One region of the Erwinia wuhanensis genome, then DNA from elsewhere that is predicted to be linked to it. Evidence: predicted binding sites of a transcription regulator. Region 1 holds the regulator's gene; each other region holds the start of a gene.
What was found. Region 1 encodes Fur, which represses iron uptake genes when iron is present. Its sites were predicted from a motif close to ATAATAATGAGAACNACTATCAA; they were not measured.

Region 1 (4,967 bases):
GGTGGATATTCCCATTGTTAACGAATACTGGCAGCTGTTTATCACGGACGTGATGCCGCGCTGGTACGTTACTTCTGAAAACGCCCAGCCTAAAATCATTGCCAGCACCGATACGGAAGATCTGACCTCGTTTGTCTCGCCAATGGATAACTACTGGAAGCGGACGGCCGACGATCGCAACGTGTTGATGACGCCTGTCAGCCGCTTTGAAAAAAACAGTGATACGGCGCAGCTCGCTGGCGAAGCGCTGCGCGGACAGATCCTGCCGACGCCGCTGCATACTACCCTTCATGCAGAAGATGCCGATTTAAGCCGGGGCGTGCAATTCGAGCTGACCGGGCTTAACGCCGATTCTGCAGAAGCGGTAAGGGATCGTTTTGCGCTGCTGAGTCTGGCAGAAAATGGGCAGGGCTACGTGATTAAAAGCAGGCTTGCACCCGCCGCTTTCACGGGCAACGAGGCGGTTTCCGGCGCCTACAGGCTGAGCGTCCGCGCGCAGGAAGCGCAGGTAGAAGGTTTTGACGAGGCGGGCATCTACTACGGCATGATGTCCATCCTGTCGCTGCTGCCGGCCAGCGGCGAACAAAAGATCGCTACCCTGGACGTCACCGATGCGCCCCGCATGGCCTATCGCGGTATTTTTCTCGATATCGGCCGTAACTTCCACAGCAAAGAGGCGGTGCTGCGCCTGCTGGATCAGATGGCGGCGGTTAAACTCAATAAATTCCATTTTCATCTGAGCGATGATGAAGGCTGGCGTATTGAGATCCCCGGCCTGCCGGAGCTGACTGATATTGGTGCCAGACGCTGCCACGATCTGACGGAGCAGCGCTGTCTGCTGCCGCAGCTGGGATCCGGGCCTTTCGCCGACGCGCAGGGCAATGGCTATCTGACCCGCGACGACTACATTGCTATCCTGCGCTATGCCAAAGCGCGCGGCATCGAAGTCATCCCGGAAATCGATATGCCTGCTCATGCCAGGGCGGCGGTGATTTCTATGGAAGCCCGCTACAACCGGCTGATGAAAGAGGGTAAGACCAAAGAGGCAAACGAGTATCGCCTGGTCGATCCAACCGATACTTCGAACACCACCTCCGTACAGTTTTACGATCGCACCAGCTATCTGAATCCCTGCCTGGATTCCTCCATGCGTTTTGTTGATAAGGTGATTAGTGAAATTCAGGCGATGCATCAGGCGGCAGGCGCGCCGTTAACCACCTGGCACTTTGGCGGCGACGAGGCGAAAAACATCCGCCTGGGCGTTGGCTATACCGATGCGGCCAGTCCCGAAGCAGGCAAGGGCAGGGTCGATTTGAGCAAGGAAGATAAACCCTGGGCGAAATCGCAGGTTTGTCAGGCGTTGGTGAAATCGGGCAAGGTCGCGGATATGGATCATCTGCCCAGCTACTTTGGCAAAAAGGTCAGCGAGCGGGTAAACGCGCACGGTATTGAAAAGATGCAGGCGTGGCAGGATGGCCTGAAGGATGCGAAGAGCGCTAAAGACTTTGCGACCAGGCGCATCGGCGTTAATTTCTGGGACACGCTTTTCTGGGGCGGCTTTGACACCGTTAACGACTGGGCTAACAAAGGCTACGAAGTCACCGTCTCCAACCCGGACTATCTCTATATGGATTTCCCTTATGAGGTCAATCCGCTGGAAAGAGGCTATTACTGGGGCACCCGCTTCAACGACGAGCGCAAAATGTTCAGCTTCGCGCCGGACAATATGCCGCAGAATGCAGAGACATCGGTGGATCGCGACGGTAACTTCTTTGATGCTAAATCCGATAAGCCCTGGCCGGGCGTGTATGGGATTTCAGCCCAGCTCTGGAGCGAAACCGTACGTACCGACGAGCAGATGGAATGGATGATTTTCCCACGCGCGCTGGCCGTGGCGGAGCGCGGCTGGCATCGTGCTGCCTGGGAGCAGACTTACCAGGCCGGACGTGAGTATAAAGGCGGCCAAACGCGGCATGTCGATCGGGCGGCGTTGAATAAGGACTGGCAGCGTTATGCAAACCTGCTGGGCCAGCGCGAGCTGCCGAAAATGGATAAAGCCGGGATCCACTATCGTCTGCCGCAGCCGGGCGCACGTCTTGTCGCGGGCAAGCTGGCAGCCAATATCGCCCTGCCGGGCGTGGCTATTGACTACTCGCTGGACGGTGGCAACAGCTGGCAGCGCTATCATGACAGCGCCCGTCCGTCGGTTTCCGGCGAGGTGTTGATCCGCGCCGTCAGTAGCGACGGCAAGCGCTTCAGCCGCGTGGAAAGCCTGAAATAGGCGGGGCGCAGGCAAAAAAAAAACCGGCGAGCGATCGCCGGTTTTTTATTGAAATCGATTACTTATCGTGCAGCGTGTCGTCTTCACGGCAGTCGCCGGTGGCGCAGTGGCCGTAAAGATAGAGGCTGTGGTTGCTGAGTTTGATACCGTGCTTCGTCGCAATATCACGCTGGCGGGATTCAATAGACTCGTCGCTGAATTCGATTACTTTGCCGCAGTCCAGGCAGATCAGGTGATCGTGATGCTGCTGCTGGGTCAGTTCAAACACGGACTTGCCGCCTTCGAAGTTATGACGGGTCACGATCCCCGCATCGTCAAACTGGTTCAGAACGCGGTAAACCGTCGCCAGGCCAATCTCTTCGCCCATGTCGATCAGGCGTTTATACAAATCTTCCGCACTGACGTGATGGCACTCTGGTTCCTGAAGCACTTCCAGAATTTTCAGTCGAGGAAGCGTGACTTTCAGGCCGGCCTTCTTTAATGCGGTGTTATTGTCAGTCATGCGGATATTGTCCTGTTACTTTGCTGGTCACTAAGTGGCTGAGAAGCCGTGAGCATCGGTCGACGCAAAAGCTGAGCGTCTCATTATAGAACCGATGCCTTGAAGAAACCACAGCGGAGATGCAAAACCATCAGGGGATGTAAGGATAAGAAGTCGTTACGTCCGGAAAAGCAAGCACCCATTTACGCTGGGTTGTCAGTTCGCTCTGCCTGGTTTTCGGCGCCGCAGAAGCGGAGGCGGAGCAGTGCTATTCTACCGTTTTGACGGTAAAAGTTACAAATATGTATCTATCACTTCTATAGGAAAAACCATTGGCCCGCTGTGGATTCGTACAGCGGGCCAATGCTATCACGCTTCGAGAATATCCTGGAGCTGAAGCTCGTCAGAAATCTGTTTGACCCACTTTTCAACGCGTTCGTTGGTCAGCTCCGGCTGGCGATCTTCATCAATGGCCAGGCCAAGGAAATGGGTATCGTCCGCCAGGCCTTTAGAGGCCTCGAAATCATAGCCTTCTGTCGGCCAGTGGCCGACGATCACCGCGCCGTTAGGCTCGATAATGTCGCGAATGGTGCCCATCGCGTCGCAGAAATATTCCGCGTAATCTTCCTGATCGCCGCAGCCAAACAGCGCGACCAGCTTGCCGTTGAAGTCGATCTCTTCCAGCGTAGGGAAGAAATCATCCCAGTCGCACTGCGCTTCACCGTAGTACCAGGTCGGGATGCCCAGCAGCAAAATATCAAAGGCTTCAAGGTCTTCTTTGCTGCTTTTAGCGATATCATGAACTTCAGCCACCTCTTTACCGAGCTGCTTCTGGATCATTTTTGCAATGTTTTCCGTATTGCCCGTATCGCTGCCAAAGAAAATGCCTACGATTGCCATGAGTTTAATAACCTCTTGAAACTTAATGATATGCGGCGGCTAGCCTGAAAATGTTAAGGGCAATAATAGCAGACAGCAACAGGGGGATAAACGGCTAATCCGCCTGCATTTGTCGCTTTGTGCTTTACCGTAGCGCGTGCTTCAGCGCTCAGGCCTGGCTAACTGCGCCATGACCATCTCTTCTATCAGTTCGCTGCGGCTCATATTACGCTGCTCGGCGAGCTGGTTCAGGGCGTCAACTGCGTCACTGTTCATTTTCAGTTCTACGCGCTTCAGCCCGCGCACTTTATCACGCTTAAGCTGGTTGCGTTTGTTAATGCGCAACTGCTCATCACGTGCCAGTGGATTGGTTTTGGGTCGTCCCGGTCGACGCTCGTCTGCGAACAGATCGATCGTGGTGCGGTCCGTGTTTTCTTTTGCCATAGAATCGTGATACTGAAGGCTGGAGTTCTGATGGATTGAGCCGTTAGCGTTTGCGGCCGGTGCCGTCGACAAATTTTAGCGCGCCATCATACCCCAGCGAAAGTCGCGACGACAATTATTTAGCCTTTTACTGAAACATTTGTTTTCACAGGGCAAAAAAACGGCGGATGGCGCGCAAAACGGCATCAGGTTTCTCGGCATGCGCCCAGTGACCCGCGCCGGTAATCACGTGGGCGCGGGCGGCAGGGAACTGGGCCAGCAGCGCGTCACGATACGCTTCCTGTAGATAAGGCGAATGTTCGCCCCGAATAAACAGCGTGGGATGTGGCCAGGCGGGCAGCGTTTCCCAGCCGATAATCCGATCGTAGTGCTGCCAGAGCGCCGGCACGTTGAAACGCCATTCGCCGTCCTGAAACGATTTAAGCAGAAACTGAATGACGCCTTCTTCCTCTATGGTCTGACGCATCAGCGCGGCGGCTTCGCTCCGGCGGGTAATGCCCGCTTCGCTGACGGCGGCCAGCGCGGCGAAAATCGCGTCGTGATGGCGTTCCCGGTAGGCCACCGGCGCAATATCGATAACCACCAGCTGCCCGACGCGTTCCGGGGCAAGGGAAGCCAGCGTCATGGCGATTTTCCCGCCCATGGAATGGCCTATAATATCAAACCGGTCGGCATCAAGCTCATCCAGCGTTTCCAGCACGTCGCGCGCCATTGCGGCATAGCTTATTTCATCCGACCTCGGCGAAAGGCCATGATTTCGGACGTCCACCTGAATAATGCGGCGATCCGCTTTCAGGTCGCGCGCCAGCACCCCAAGGTTATCCAGGTTGCCGAAAAGGCCGTGAATAAGCACCACGGGCGCGTCAGAAACGGTCGTTTGTT
Region 2 (4,967 bases), on a different contig from region 1:
AAGGAAGCAGCGCTCCCCAGGCACTTTCCAGTTTGTTTCCTGCCATCCAGCCTGTTCCCCCTGTGCCGCAAGCGGCTTTTGCGGCGGTCTGCATCGCTTTGCTCGCGCCACTAATGATAATGATTCCCAATAGCATATAAGAACTCCTATCATTTTGCAGCAAGATTTCTTGACGTGTCTTTACGCCCGATGATGACACCAGAGTTATTAAGTGTTAAATTGTCGGCGCCTTACTATTATTAAATCCATATAATAACAACAGCAGACTCTTCCCGGCATGGTCCTTTTTTCAGGCCAGGCCGTGCGCTATTCAGGCAGTCATGAGTAGAAAAGAATGAAATTACAAAGCTATAATGAATTGCTTCACAGCAAATATCGGTTTTCGCTGATGCTATTTCTCTTTTTAAACACAGCAGCGTCTTTATTTTATATTTACAGCAGAAAAGAAAAAACCGGCGCGCCCACGCTGATTATTGCTTTGCTCAGCGGGCTGTTATTGTTATGGACATTTTTGCGTCCCAGAGGGAAATTTCCGCTATTAAATATCGCGGCGGTAACCACCGGTCTGCTCTGGGCCTGGCAAATTGTCCTGACATTTGAATTAATTTTCTATTTTGATAACAGTTTTTTGCTGCTCAGCCTGTTCTGCGCCTTTTTTATCGCGGCCATTGCGTTGAACGATAATCTGCTGGCATTTTGTCTGCATACCGCGCCGCCTTCGGTGGCGGTGGTCGTGCTGGATCGCGGCCAGAATACGGCGATTATCGCCTTCACTATCCTGCTGCCGCTGGTGGGCTTTACGCTGAACCATATCCTGCAAAGACGGCGGGATCGCTTTACCCGACGCCTGGTCAGCCAGCTCTACGAAGAGAAAGAAGCCTGGAGCGATCTGAGCATGCTCGACCCGTTAACCGGCCTGTATAACCGGCGGGGCTTGATGAACCGGCTGAAAAATATATTTGATAATCATGCAGGTAACCATTTTGTTCTGCTGCTGGATATCGATCATTTTAAAGCCTACAACGATAACTATGGGCACGCGATGGGCGACCAGGCGCTGGCACGCGTCTCAATCGCCATCCGCGACGCCGTGCGTTCCCGCGATATCGTGGCGCGCTACGGCGGCGAGGAGTTCCTGGTGCTGCTGACCAACGTTAACGACGCCATCGCGATGAAGCTGTCGGAGCGTATTCGTCAGTACGTGCACGAGCTGGAGATCCCGCATCTGTTTAACGAGCGCGTCGCCACACACGTTACCCTCAGCGCGGGCTTTGCCCCAATAGTCGATGAGGATTTTGACAGCGCGGTCGCCAATGCCGATCGCGCGCTCTATCTGGCGAAAAATCGGGGACGGAATACTATTCTTTCCTGGGAAGCGCTTAGTCAACACGATCTGAACAAACCTGCTAACACGCTTTAATGCTTTCACCGGCCTGAACAATTCGGGTCGGTGAAATAAATTTGCCTTAATATCCCCTCCCCTGCACCAGTCTTATTTGATTTATATTCATTAAAAAGAGCCAACCTGCCGGAAACGTTTTTTTTCAGAATTCCTTTATGCGTCTTTAAGGTAAATTCCGCTACGAGTTTTTATTATTCATATACTGAGTAATTATTTTCTGTATCCGGCCAGCCTAAAATCAAATTAATGGCCGGACAAAACTTGCGGAATCGTTACCGCACGATTTTTTCCCGCCTGCGACATTAATACAAATTACTTTATTCAGAAAATACCGTGCTTTTTGGCGTCCGGGCGACGGAAAAAATGGCGCTTGTTTGTCCGCCAGGCCTCAGATACAATCAAGAACGATTATCATTTGTTTTCCCACTTAGATTGATGCCGGATAACCCATGAGCACACTTCGTCGTCAGGCCCCAGATTCAGCGGTTTCTCCGCTTATCTTTCTCCAGAGCCATCGCCCGCTGGCCGGCTCGCTACGTGCGCTGTTCAGCGAGCATCGCGCTTACTTTCTGGAGACAATCAGGCTGAACGAAGCGGCGCCTGCCGGCTGTTTGACGCTGGAGCAGTGGTCGCAGCCGGAGGCGTTCGCCCGGCTCAACGCGCGCTACGGCGATTTTATTTATCGCGCTCACGGCGACCAGGAAAGGGAAAACAAACCGCTGCAATCGCTCTGGGCGCAGTGGTATCTGGGTCTGCTCCTGCCGCCGCTGATGATGGCGCTGCTGCTGGAAAACCGCGCGCTGGACTGCTCGCCGGAACATATTCACGTTGAGTTTCATGAAACCGGCCGCCCCGCCGCCTTCTGGATCGACGTGCAGGAAGATGAAGAGGCGCGCTACCTCAGCCCGCGTCGCCGGATGGATCGCCTGATCCAGCGCTGCCTGATCCCGATCGTAAACGGAATTGAACGGCACGGCGATATCAACGGCAAGCTGATCTGGAGCAATACCGGCTTCGCGGTGCACTGGTTCCTGGGCGAGCTGGCGCCATTGCTGGGCGAGAGCCTGCGCGCCGAGCTGGAGCACGCATTTTTCTTCTCGCGCTCGCTCGCCGATGGCGCCGACAATCCTTTTTACCGCACCATGCTGCCGCGAGACGGCGAGATGCAGCGCCGCACCTGCTGCCAGCGCTATCGTTTGCCTGACGTAGAGCGCTGCGGCAACTGCACGCTCAAGCCCGTCTGACCGCCCTTCCCGCCCCGAAAGGTCTCAATTTTTTCCTGCCCGTTTACAGCCGGGCCGCTCTGTGGCAGCTTTATCGCCCCGAACGTTAAGGAGCTGGAGCATGAGCCTGGAGTCTGTACGGCAGTTCTTTGCCGAGCGCGCGCCCGATATCGGCATTATTGAGCTGGCGGAGAGTACCGCCACGGTGGCGCAGGCGGCGCGTGCCCACTACGTCAAGCCGGGGCAGATAGCCAAAACGCTGTCGCTGAAGGTAAAAGACAGGGTGATATTGATCGTGACCTGTGGTGATTTAAGACTGGATAACCGCAAGCTGAAAGCGGTGCTGGGCGCGAAGGCGCGGATGCTCAGCACCGATGAGGTGGTGAGCTGGACGGGCCATCCCGTCGGCGGCGTCTGCCCTTTCGGCCTGGAAACGCCGCTGCAGGTGCTGTGCGATGTGTCGCTGCGGCAGTATGACGAAGTGCTGCCCGCGGCAGGCTCCATCTACAGCGCGGTGCGTATTTCTCCCCAGCTGCTGGCGGAGCTGACCGACGCCACCTGGGTAGACGTCTGCCAGCCGCCGGGCTGAAGCCGTTTTAGTTTTCCTGGCGGGTGATGACTTTGCCCTGCGTTTCCCTGCCAAAGGCGACGATAACCGCAATCAATACCGCCACCGTTCCGGCCACTATCGCCATCGCCAGGCCGTAATTATTGCCGTGCGCTTCGGCAATGCCGGACTGGAGCGTGGCATTGACCGACGCTATCAGATTCCCCAGCTGGTAAACGAAGCCCGGCAGTATCGCTCGCGTATTGGCCGGCACCAGTTCAGTCAGCCAGGTCGGCACCACGCCCCACGCGCCCTGTACCATAAACTGCATCAGAAACGCGCCCAGCCCGATGGTGAACGATCCGCTGGAAAAAGCCCACAGCGGCAACACCGGCAGCGCCAGCAGCGCGGCGATAATGATCGCCTTCTTGCGGCCGATTTTCTCCGACAGCGAGCCGAAAAAGACGCCGCCCATCATCGCGGCAATATTGTAGGCAATGGCGATCAGGCTGACGGTATGCGGGTCGAAGCCGTGCTGCACCTTCAGGAAGGTTGGATAGAGATCCTGCGTGCCGTGGCTGAAAAAGTTAAAGCAGGCCATCAGCCCGACCAGATAGAGGCACAGCTTCCAGTGCTTACGCACCACCGGCAGCAGCGCCACGCTCTCTTTCTGCGCTCTGGCGGCCAGCCAGACCGGCGATTCCGGCACCTTAAACCAGATAAACGGCAGCAGCAGCACCGGCATCGCGCCAATCAGGAACATGCCGCGCCAGCCGACAGACGCATAGCAAAGCCCAAAAATAATCGAGGCCAGCAGATAGCCTGCCGGATAGCCCGCCTGAAAAATGCCGGACATCAGCCCTCGGGAGCGATCGGGAATGGTTTCCATCGCCAGCGACGAGGCTACGCCCCAGACGCCGCCCATCGCAATGCCGTAAATCACGCGCAAAATCAGGAAGGTGGTAAGCGTAGGCGACCAGGCGGAGAGCAGCTCAAACAGCGAGAAAAGCAGGATATTGCTCATCAGGATCGGGCGGCGGCCATAGGTTTCTGCCAGACGGCCAAACAGCAGCGCGCCGATCGGCCGCACCGCCAGCGTCAGCATGATCGCCAGCGACACTTCCGCCACCCCAACGTGAAAATTCGCCGCGATATCGCTCAGCACGAAAACCAGAATAAAAAAGTCAAACGCATCCAGCATCCAGCTGGCAAAACTGGCGAAGGCCACGTTGCGCTGGGTAGAAGTCCAGTCAAGCATATGAAGTTCCTGTCTTGCAGACGGCAAAATCCGCCAGGGAAGGCGGCGCAAATGTTAACTATTTGTTTATAGCATGTAAGAAGTTGCTAAAGGCCGAAGCAGTTGTCAGCCTTTAATTCAGGTTGTAAGCAACCTTTTCACAACAGAGGTGAGTGAATTTGCTACACTGGCCACCGTTTATTCGCTGGCGCCGTTGCCGTTGAGGATATGCCAAACCTTTCGCTGATTAAAATGCGGCGTAGTTGCCTTGCCGCCTGGCTTGGCCTGCTTGCCGTCATGCTGCTGTTTATCGCGCCGGTGATTTCTAAATCGCTGGTGGCGTCGCCTGCGTGGCACAGCATGATGATGCCGGGCATGGCGATGGATGAGGCGATGATGGCCGATGCCGCCATGATCGGCCACGCCGGGTTGGCACACGACGACGCGTCCGCGATGCCTGGCGAGAGCGCCACAGTAGCGGAAGATAACGGTCGCGCCAAAGGCGGACCTCCCCTTTCTGTAATGGACGACAGCGCCTGCGGTTACTGCGTGTTGCTG
Region 3 (4,967 bases), on a different contig from region 1:
CCCAGCGTCATGACCCAGCGGTCCCACTCCATCTGATCCTGCGCGTACAGGCCGGTCTGCTCCTGCTTGTTCAGATAGTGATACGGGAAGGTGATCGTGGTGCTGTCGTTGCCGTACTGCGGATCCAGCGCGCTCAGCGGGGAAGCGGTACCGAATCCGGCGTTGATATCGTTGCGGGTACGTTGATAGTCGACGCCCAGCAGCAGCGTATGATCCAGCGCGCCCGTAGCGAATTTCGCCTGCGCCTGGCTATCGACGGCAAACTGGTTCAGCTCTTCTTCAGAACCGGCGTAAGCGCGGGTAATGGCACTGCTGGCGCTGTCGAAACCGTTGCCGTAAATGCTGCGATAGTCGGTGCGCAGATCGGCGTAGCGCAGGTTTTGCCGCACGGTCCAGGTATCGTTAAAGCTGTGCGAGAAGTTATAGCCCACCATTTTGGTGTTGCGGGAGATCTTGTTGCTCGCCTCGCCTTCGTCAAAATCGGTGCCCAACTTGTGCTGCCGGCCGTTGGCATCGACGATCGGCACCACGGTGCCCTGACGCGGCAGCCAGCCGTAGTAGCCCGTTTCCGGCTCGTTCTGGAAATAGGTTAACAGCGTGAAGTTGGTGTTGGCGTCGGGCTGCCAGCTGAAGGACGGCGCCACGGTATAGCGCTTCTCTTTCTGCATATCCTGCTGCGCGTCCTGACTGCGCGCCAGGCCGGTCAGGCGCCAGGAGTAAACGCCGCCGTCATCCAGCGCGCCGCCGAAATCAAAGCCGGTGGAAAACAGGTTATCCGAGCCCATCTGGAACTGCACTTCGCGCAGCGTTTCCGTGGTCGGACGCTTGCTGACCAGCGCCACTACGCCGCCCGGGTTGCTCTTGCCGTAAAGCACGGATGCCGGCCCGCGCAGCAGCTCCGCGCGCTCCAGAAAATAAGGATCGATAGCGAATTCGGAGTAGTTATCGCCCTGGAGCTTCAGGCCGTCCAGATACTGATTGGTGTTGGTTTCGCTGAAGCCGCGGATGGACAGCGCGTCGATAACCTGCGAGCTGCCGCGGTTGCCGGTCATTACGCCGGGCGCATAGTTAAAGGCTTCCTTAACCGTGCTGACGTTGCGCATCTCGATTTCGTCGCTGGTCACCACCGAAACGGACTGCGGATTTTTTTCAATCGGCGTATCGGTTTTGGTACCGGTGGCGCTGCGTTTAGCGGCGATGGTCGGTGCCGGGCCCCAGGCGTTTTCGCTGGCGGCATCGGCGTTGGCGCTGACGGTAATAGTCTGTTCGCTGGCGGCGAAAGCAGAGGAGGAAAGCGCGACGGCAACAAGGCAGGCCAGTCGGCTTACCGGCAAAGCGGATGATTTCAAAGATGAAATAGCCATTTAGCGTTCTCTGATGAAAAGTAGAATGTAAACGAGAATTATTATTATAACGACAGGATAATAGGCGAATTACCGGCGCTTTCGCAAGAAAAAATCGGGCGCTTTTAGCGCGAATCCGGCGGAGTTCAGGCCAGCATAAAGCAGGGAAAATAAAGCCGTTGTCATGCCGTCGCGCTGAAAAGCCTCTTTTTGCCGGTTTAGTTTTTCTGCTGCCGCCGCCAAAAAGGCAAAAAAAAGCCGGCTCGTTAAGAACCGGCTTTACACCTGTTTTCAGTTATTTACCGAACATATCCTTGATCCAACCCGCCACGCCATCCGCATCCTTCTGCTCGTTTTGCGGCTGTTGAGCAGGCTGCTGCTCCTGCTGCATTTGCTGCTGTTGCATTTGCTGCTGCTGGATTTGCTGCTGCTGCTGCTGACAGAGTGCGTCGGCATCGGTGGTCCAGACCGGCAGCGTCCGCCAGCTGCTGCTGCCCGTGCCGCAGACAAAGTTACCGGCTGAATCCACGTTCATCGGCGCGATATCTTCCGGCGGCGTCGGCATCAGCGGCATCGGCGCCTGGTTGTCCAGATAGCGACGGTAGATCTGCATCGCGCCGCTGGCACCGTACAGTTTGGTACTCTGGTTATTGTCGCGGCCAATCCAGGTGATCGCCACTTCTTTGCCGTCCACGCCCGCGAACCAGCTGTCGATCAGGTTGTTGGTGGTGCCGGTTTTCGCCGCCAGGTGCGCCTTCGGATAGCGCGAACCTAACGCACGGGCCGTACCCTCTTGCGCGACCTGCTGCATCGCGTAAAGCGTCAGGTAGGCGGCCTGGGCCGGAATGGTGCGCTCCGCCTGCGGGAAGCTCTGATAAAGCACGGTGCCGTCTTCGGCAATGACCGAACGCAGCGCGGAAAGCTGCGCGCGATCGCCGCCGCTGGCGATAGTCTGGAACGCCTGCGCCACTTCGACCGGCGTCAGGTTCAGCGCGCCCAGCAGCATAGCCGGCACCGGCTGGAGTTCAGCCTTCGGCACGCCGAGTTTGCTCCAGGTATCCACCACCTGCGGCAGGCCCAGCGTCATGCCCAGGTTCACCGTTGGCACGTTCATGGAGTGCGCCAGCGCATCTACCAGCATCACCTGACCGCTGAAGCGGCGGTCATCATTCTGCGGCTTCCAGACCTGACCGTTTGGTTGCTTCAGCGCGATCGGATTATCGGCAATCCAGGTATTCAGGCGATAGCTATCCGGCTGGCTCAGCGCGGTCAGATAGGTGGCTGGCTTAGCCAGAGAACCAATCGACCGGCGCGCCTGTAGCGCACGGTTATAGCCCGCAAACTGGGGATCGGCACCGCCAACCATGGCGCGAACTTCACCGCTGAAGCGATCGACGATCACCATCGCGGTTTCCAGATCCTTCAGGTTGCGCTGTTTACGCAGCGTCGGCATCCCTTCTTCCACGGCTTTTTCTGCCGCATCCTGCGAAACAGAATCCAGCGTGGTGAAAATTTTCACGCCGGAAAGATCTTTGATCTTATCGCCCAGCTTCGCCTGTAGCTCGTTGCGCACCATCTGCATAAACGCAGGCTGTGGCGTGATCACGCCGCCTTTCGGCTGTACGCCAAGCGGACGGGCGCTGAGCATGTCGTACAGCTCCTGGTCGATCACTTTCTGCTGCTGCAGCAGACGCAGCACCAGGTTGCGGCGCTCCAGCGCCAGCTTCGGATTGCGCCACGGGTTATAGAGCGACGCGCCCTTCACCATGCCCACCAGCAGCGCCTGCTGATCCAGGCTCAGCTCGTCCACCGGACGGCCAAAGTAGTAGAGGCTCGCCAGCGGGAAGCCGCGGATCTGATCGTTGCCCGCCTGGCCCAGATAAACCTCATTCAGGTAAAGCTCCAGAATGCGATCTTTGCTGTAGCGCGCGTCCATAATCAGCGCCATATAGGCTTCGTTAGCCTTGCGCCACAGCGAACGTTTGTTGGTCAGGAAAAGGTTTTTCACCAGCTGCTGGGTCAGCGTACTGCCGCCCTGCACCGCTTTTCCTGCCGTGATATTCGCCAGGAAGGCGCGGCCGATAGAGTACAGGCTGATGCCGTCGTGCTCGTAGAAATGGCGGTCTTCGGTAGCCACCAGCGTATCGACCAGCAGATCCGGGAAGCCCGCACGCGGCACAAACAGGCGCTGCTCGCCGTTTGGTGATTGCAGCATAGTGATCAAACGAGGGTCGAGACGGAAGAAGCCGAAGTCGCGGCCGCTGTCGAGGTTTTTGATCTCGGTCAGCGAGTCGTTGTCAAAGCTCAGCCGCGCGCGGATTTGCCCTTCCTTGCTGTCCGGGAAGTCAAACGGGCGGCGGATCATCTCAATGCTGTTGCCCTGCACGGTAAACTCGCCAGGCCGCGTCATGCGCGTCACCTCGCGGTACTGCGTGCCTTCGAGCAGCGCGATCATCTCTTTTTTATTGTAGGCCATGCCCGGCTCAAGATTGACCATGCGGCCATACACCGTGGCGGGCAGCTGCCAGACTTTGCCGTCGATACGGCTGCGGATCTGCGAATCCAGGTACACCCCGTAGACCGCCATCAGTACAATAAATACCAGCAGCAGCTTAATCATTAAGCTCAGCCAGCCTCTTTTACGCGGCGGCCGTCCTTTTCCTTTACGTGGCACGGGTACTTTCTCCTCGTTATTATGGTCATCATCCTGAAAATCAATATTATCGACTTCCCTGCGGCGACCCCGGCCCGCCTTTTTGCGCGGGGGGTTGGGCTGTTTACCTTTACGCCCAATAGGTTCGCGATCGTCTGACATTCGTTTCTTTTCTCCAGAGCCGCCGTCGGCGGGCCGACTATGCACTGACATCAACTACGGTGGAACGGGAACCTTCTGAAACCCGATCAGGAAGGTGCGGAATACTTTTTGGTGCGCCGCGTCGGCAGCGCGCTGGCCGGATCGTCGGGCCAGAGATGTTTGGGATAGCGCCCTTTCATCTCTTTTTGCACTTCACGCCAGGCTCCCTGCCAGAAGCCCGCCAGATCGCGCGTGATCTGCAGCGGCCTTTGCGCGGGCGAGAGCAGCTCCAGCACCAGCGGAATGCGCCCTTCGGCCACGCTGGGATTTTGCGCTTCGCCGAACATCTCCTGTAGCCGCACGGCCAGCGCGGGCGGCTTCTCTTCATCGTAGCGGATCGGCAGCCGGCTTCCGGTGGGCACAGTGTAATGAGTTGGCAGCACAGTATCCAGCTGCTGGCGCTGTGACCATGTGAGCAATTGTAATAGCGCGTTGACGCAGTCGATCTGTTTTAACCCTTTTGCATCGCGCACGCCGCTCATCATCGGCAGCAGCCACTTTTCCAGCGTGGCGAGCAGATCGGCCTCGCTGGCGGCGGGCCATGCCTGTTCCGGCAGCCACTGCGCGGCGCAGACCAGCCGCACACGCAGCTGCTCGGCGGCGGGCGTCCAGTTCAGCACCGACAGCCCTTTGCTGCGGATCCAGCGCAGCATCGCCGGGTGCAGCACCGCTTCGTCAGGCTTGCTCAGCGGCTGGGATTTCAGCACCAGCTCGCCAATCTGTTCGCGACGCCAGGCGGAAAGCGTGCCGCGCTCGTCGTGCCATTCAAC
Region 4 (4,967 bases), on a different contig from region 1:
TGGATCTGACGCTCAGCAACGGTAGCCTTGTTTATGGCGGCAACGGTACGGCGCTCAGCGCTGGCGCAAACGTTAATGACAAAGGCGAGGTTTTTCTTTCGACGGTGAACGTGACGGCGAACGGCGCCTCGCAGCTGCTGGGCGATGTTATCGTCAGCGACGACAGCCTCGTTAACCTGACGCTGAACGACGGCTCCACGCTGAGCGGGGCGACGCAAAACGTTAATCAGCTAATCCTCAACAGCGCCAGCAGCTGGCTGGTAACGGCCGATTCCAACCTGAACACGCTGACGATGGACGGCGGCTCGGTGGTGTTCAACAACGCTTCGGGCTTCAGCTCGCTCGCCGTGAAAGGCGATCTGGCCGGCTCCGGTTCGTTTGCGTTTAATACCCAATTGGGCGGCGACGATTCACCCAGCGACAGGCTGCTGGTAAACGGCAACGCTTCGGGCAGCTATGATGTCAGCGTCAACAACAAAGGCGGCACGGGCGCGCTGACCCACAGCGGTATTCTGCTGGTGCGCGTGGAAGGCGATGCTGATGCCGCGACCTTTAATCAGAAAAACGCCGTGGTGGCCGGTAATTATCAGTACTTCCTGAATAAAATCGGTGACAAGGACTGGTACCTGCAATCTTCGCTGACGCCCGTTCCGCCACCGGATGACGCCACAGAGATCGATGAGGATCCCATTATTCCTGATGTGCCGGATACGGATGAGGTTGTTGAGCCGGATACGGATAAGAGCGACGAAACAGGTAATGACGCGGCGGCGCCAGAGCCGGAAGTTATTGCTTACCGCCCGGAAACAGCAGGTTACCTTATCGCGCCTTATCTGAATTCGACCTACGGATTTGACACCATCGGCACCTGGCACGAACGCCTGGGCGCTTACCAGGGCGGCACGGCCTGGGCGCGAGTCTCAGGCCGTCACGACAGGTATGCAGCCGGACGCTTTGCTTTCAACGTGAATACCACTTTCGTCCAGCTGGGCGGCGATGTCGTCACGCGTCAGTTTGCCGACGGCTGGCATCTGACGGCTGGCCCGATGATGACGCTTGGCCATCAGCGCAGTAACAACAAAGACACCGCGCGCAGCCTGAGGTCGGAACTCTCCGTTGACGTGGGTAAAGTGACCACCAACGCTTACGGCATCGGCGGCTATCTGACGGCATGGAACGACAGCGGCGCTTATCTGGATAACGTTGTGCAGCTTACGCGCTACAGCAACGAGTTCTCCAGCCTGACCCGCGCCAAAATGGACAGCTACGGCGTCGTCGCCTCGGTGGAAACCGGTATCCCGCTGACTTTAGGCGACCGGTTCAGGCTGGAACCCCAGCTACAGGCGATGGGCCAGTACATGAACATCAGCCAGACCTATTCCAGCGGCGTTAAGCTGAAGGATCAGAACCTGATGGTCGCCCGGCTGCGCGAAGGTCTGCGGTTCTATTACGATAATCCCGTGCTGAAGCCTTACCTACAGGCAGACGTGGTGCAGTTTCTGGGCCACACGCCGGGCGTTGATATGAATAACGAAACGATGCGGCCGGACGTACGTCGTGGCTACTGGCAGGCGGGCGCCGGTGTCAGCAGCCAGCTCAATCCGCACTTCAGCGTGCATGCTCAGGTAAAATATGCCCACAGCTTTGGGCCGGGTACGGAAGGCTATACCGGCAACATGGGGATACGTTACAAGTTCTGACCGCTTCAGCGGTTGCTGAAAGGGCCTGCGGGCCCTTTTTTGTTGCGCCAGACGGCTTTTTGAAATTGCTAACGGTAATGAAAATTATTATCATCCGCAGCAATTATAACTCTACCTGCGCGTTTATTGATGAAAACACCTTTCGCTCTTCCTTTTGCCGTTGGGCATTTTACCGGGAAAATTCCCCTGCTGTTACCTGGCTTACTGTTCAGCACGGCCGCGCTGGCAGCGGGCACCGCAAAAGATCCGACGCTGACCGTGACCGCCGACGGCACCGGCGAGCCAGGCAGCTACAGCCAGGATACCGCGAGCGCGGCCAGCAAAATGCCGCTGCCGCGAAATGAAACGCCGCAGTCCGTCAGCGTGGTTACGCCGCAGGTGATAGAAGATTACCAGGTGAAAAGCGTGAACGACGCCATGAAGTTCGTCAGCGGCGTCAGCCAGGGCAACACGCTGGGCGCTATTGAGGACGGTTTCGTCAAGCGCGGCTTCGGCAGCAACTCTGACGGCTCGATCTTTATCGACGGCGTACGCAGCAACCAGGGGCTGTCGATGGACAGCACCATCGATCATGTGGAAGTGCTGAAAGGCTCGGCCTCGCTACTGTACGGCATTCAGAATCCTGGCGGCATTATCAACTTGGTCAGCAAAAAGCCGCAGTATGAATGGCACACGCATCTTGCCGGCGAAACCACCAGCGTCGGCGGCGGCGCGGGCAGCGTGGACATCACCGGGCCGCTGGGCGACGGCTTTGCCTTTCGCCTGATTGCCGAGCGCCAGCGCGAGGATTACTGGCGTAATTTTGGCGCTAATGAACATACGCTGCTGTCGCCATCGCTGAGCTGGTATGGCGAAAAAGCCGCTTTCAACATCAGCTATACCGAATATAAGTTTGATATTCCGGTCGATCGCGGCACCGCGTTTATCAATAAAAAACCGGTAAATATCCCCTATAACCAGCGTCTGGACGACAGTGCCAACCACGCCTGGGGGAAAAACAAGCGCCTGAATATCAGCTACGCCTACAGCCTGGATGAAACCTGGGAAACCCATCTCAACTACGCCTGGATGCAGCGTCGCTACGACAGTAACGAAGTCCGCGCTACGGCGGTCAACGCCGCCACCGGCATTGTCTCTCGCCGCGCGGACGCGAACCGCGGCTTCAATCACCAGACCACTTATCTTGCCTGGGACATAGGCGGCAGCCCGCAGATTTGGGGCATGCAGCACGATATTATGCTGGGCGTTGACTACGAGCAGAATGAAACCTACAAGGCCTGGTCCTATCGCGGCAAGGTGTCAAAAACCTTCAACATGTACGATCCGATCTATGGCGAAGAGCCGCCGATCAACGCCAGCACGGTGGCCGATGCGCAGAGCAATCTGCGCACCAACCTTTACAGCCGTTCGCTGTTTGCCAAAGACAGTATCCATCTGACCGATAAATGGATAGCGGTAGCGGGCGCCCGCTATCAGCGCTACACCCAAACCGCCAGCAGCGGCTGGGCCGATCCGCAGAGCACGCTCAACGATCGCGGCGATGCTTTTCTGCCGCAGGCGGGGCTGGTGTATAAGGCGCGGCCCGATCTTTCACTCTACGGCAGCTACAGCAAATCGTTTACCCCTTCAACGCAAACCGATGACGACGGCAACGTCGCCTCGACGGAAAAAGGCACGACTTATGAAGTGGGCGCAAAGTGGCAAATGTTGCCCGCTGTGTCCGCCACGCTGGCGCTGTATCGCATTGACGAGAAGGATATGTCGGTGTTAATCAACGGCAGTACGCGCAACATTCCTGAGGCGCGCTCTACCGGCGCGGAGGTGGAGATCAACGGTGAGCTGGCGCCGGACTGGAACCTGATAGCCACCTATAGCCACGATAAAACGGAAATCGTTGAGGATGACGTTAATCCGGCTAACGAGGGCAATCGGCTGGTCAACGCACCAACCAACAGCGGCAGTCTCTACCTGACGCACGCCATACGTTTCTCCTGGCTACCGGGCGAGGTGCGCGTCGGCGGCGGCGGGCGCTACGTCGGTTCCCGCGCGGGCGACCCGGAAAACAGCTTCACGATGCCGGACTATACGGTGGCGGACGCTTTCGCCGCCTGGGACAGCAAGCTGGTGGGCAAACATACTCAGCTGAAGATCAACGTCAACAACCTGTTTGATAAAGCGTATTACGGATCCAGCGGCGGCAACCTGCGTGTTAGCGAAGGCGCCCCGCGTGAAATCGTGGTTTCCGCGTCCGTTGATTTCTGATCGTAATGGGAAACCTCATGAAAAAATGGCCTATCCTGCTGCTGCTGTTAGCCTGCAACGCGCCGCAGGCAAAAATGCTTACCGATATTTTGCAGCGCAAGGTCACGGTGCCGGACAATCCGCAGCGCATCGTACTGGGCGAAGGACGGCTGCTCTATACGCTGGCGCTGGTGGAACAGGGCAACCCGCTGCGGCGCGTGGCGGGCTGGCCTGGCGATCTGCCGCATTACGATCGGCAGACCTGGGCACGCTACAGTGCCGCTTTCCCCGCCATCAAAAAAATTCCCCTGATTGGCGGTGCTAATCCGGGCCAGCTCAGCGTGGAAAAAATCATCGCGCTGCGGCCGGATTTGGTGATCCTGCCGCTTTACGCCAAAAAGCCTGCGGCGCAGGACAGCACGCTGATGCAGCTGGACGCGGCGGCCATTCCGGTTATCTACGTCGATACGCGGGTAGATCCGCTGAAAAATACCGTACCGAGCCTGAAAATTTTGGGTGAGGCGCTGGGTGACCAGCAGAAAGCGCAGCGCTTTATCGCCTTCTATCAACGGCATATGGCGCTAATTCATGACCGGCTGCGTCAGGCGGCTCCAGTCAGGCCGCGCGTGATGCTGCAACTGCATATAGGGCGGCGGGAGGTGTGCTGTACCACGGTGGGACACGGCAATCTGGCCGATCTGCTGGCGTATGCGGGCGGCGACAATATTGCGGCCGGTCAGTTTAGCAGCGTATTTGGTCAGCTAAGCGCGGAGGCGGTGCTGGCTGCCCGTCCCGATTTCTTTCTGGCAACCGGCCTGGGCGATGCGCAGCAGCCGCATCGGCTACAGCTTGGCCCGCAGGTCGCGCCGGCCACGGCAAAGCAAAGTTTTTCGCAGGCGCTGGCGAGCGAGCGGGTTATCGCCCAGCTGGCGGCCATTCGTCAGGGCCGAACCTTAGCCGTGTGGCACAATTTTTATCTGAGCCCGTGGCATCTGCTGGCGGTCGAGGTTATTGCTAAAACGCTGC

Region 2: the regulator Fur is predicted to act here: its motif matches at 1,795-1,817, upstream of fhuF (siderophore-iron reductase FhuF).
Region 3: the regulator Fur is predicted to act here: its motif matches at 1,390-1,412, upstream of fhuA (ferrichrome porin FhuA).
Region 4: the regulator Fur is predicted to act here: its motif matches at 1,772-1,794, upstream of QZH36_RS19800 (TonB-dependent siderophore receptor).

What each region holds. Positions count from the first base shown of each region.
Region 1 covers NZ_JAUJUH010000002.1:402,066-407,032, reverse strand. Annotated here, with positions in the region: gene QZH36_RS06360 (beta-N-acetylhexosaminidase) at 1-2,281, shown strand, start outside; gene fur (ferric iron uptake transcriptional regulator) at 2,340-2,783, opposite strand; gene fldA (flavodoxin FldA) at 3,132-3,662, opposite strand; gene ybfE (LexA regulated protein) at 3,804-4,085, opposite strand; gene ybfF (esterase) at 4,231-4,967, opposite strand, start outside.
Region 2 covers NZ_JAUJUH010000004.1:142,088-147,054, forward strand. Annotated here, with positions in the region: gene QZH36_RS11150 (DUF1435 domain-containing protein) at 1-94, opposite strand, end outside; gene QZH36_RS11155 (GGDEF domain-containing protein) at 335-1,420, shown strand; gene fhuF (siderophore-iron reductase FhuF) at 1,852-2,646, shown strand; gene QZH36_RS11165 (YbaK/EbsC family protein) at 2,747-3,214, shown strand; gene QZH36_RS11170 (MFS transporter) at 3,222-4,430, opposite strand; gene QZH36_RS11175 (DUF2946 domain-containing protein) at 4,638-4,967, shown strand, end outside.
Region 3 covers NZ_JAUJUH010000007.1:83,406-88,372, forward strand. Annotated here, with positions in the region: gene fhuA (ferrichrome porin FhuA) at 1-1,364, opposite strand, end outside; gene mrcB (bifunctional glycosyl transferase/transpeptidase) at 1,639-4,158, opposite strand; gene hrpB (ATP-dependent helicase HrpB) at 4,245-4,967, opposite strand, start outside.
Region 4 covers NZ_JAUJUH010000009.1:197,996-202,962, reverse strand. Annotated here, with positions in the region: gene QZH36_RS19805 (autotransporter outer membrane beta-barrel domain-containing protein) at 1-1,700, shown strand, start outside; gene QZH36_RS19800 (TonB-dependent siderophore receptor) at 1,830-3,962, shown strand; gene QZH36_RS19795 (ABC transporter substrate-binding protein) at 3,980-4,967, shown strand, end outside.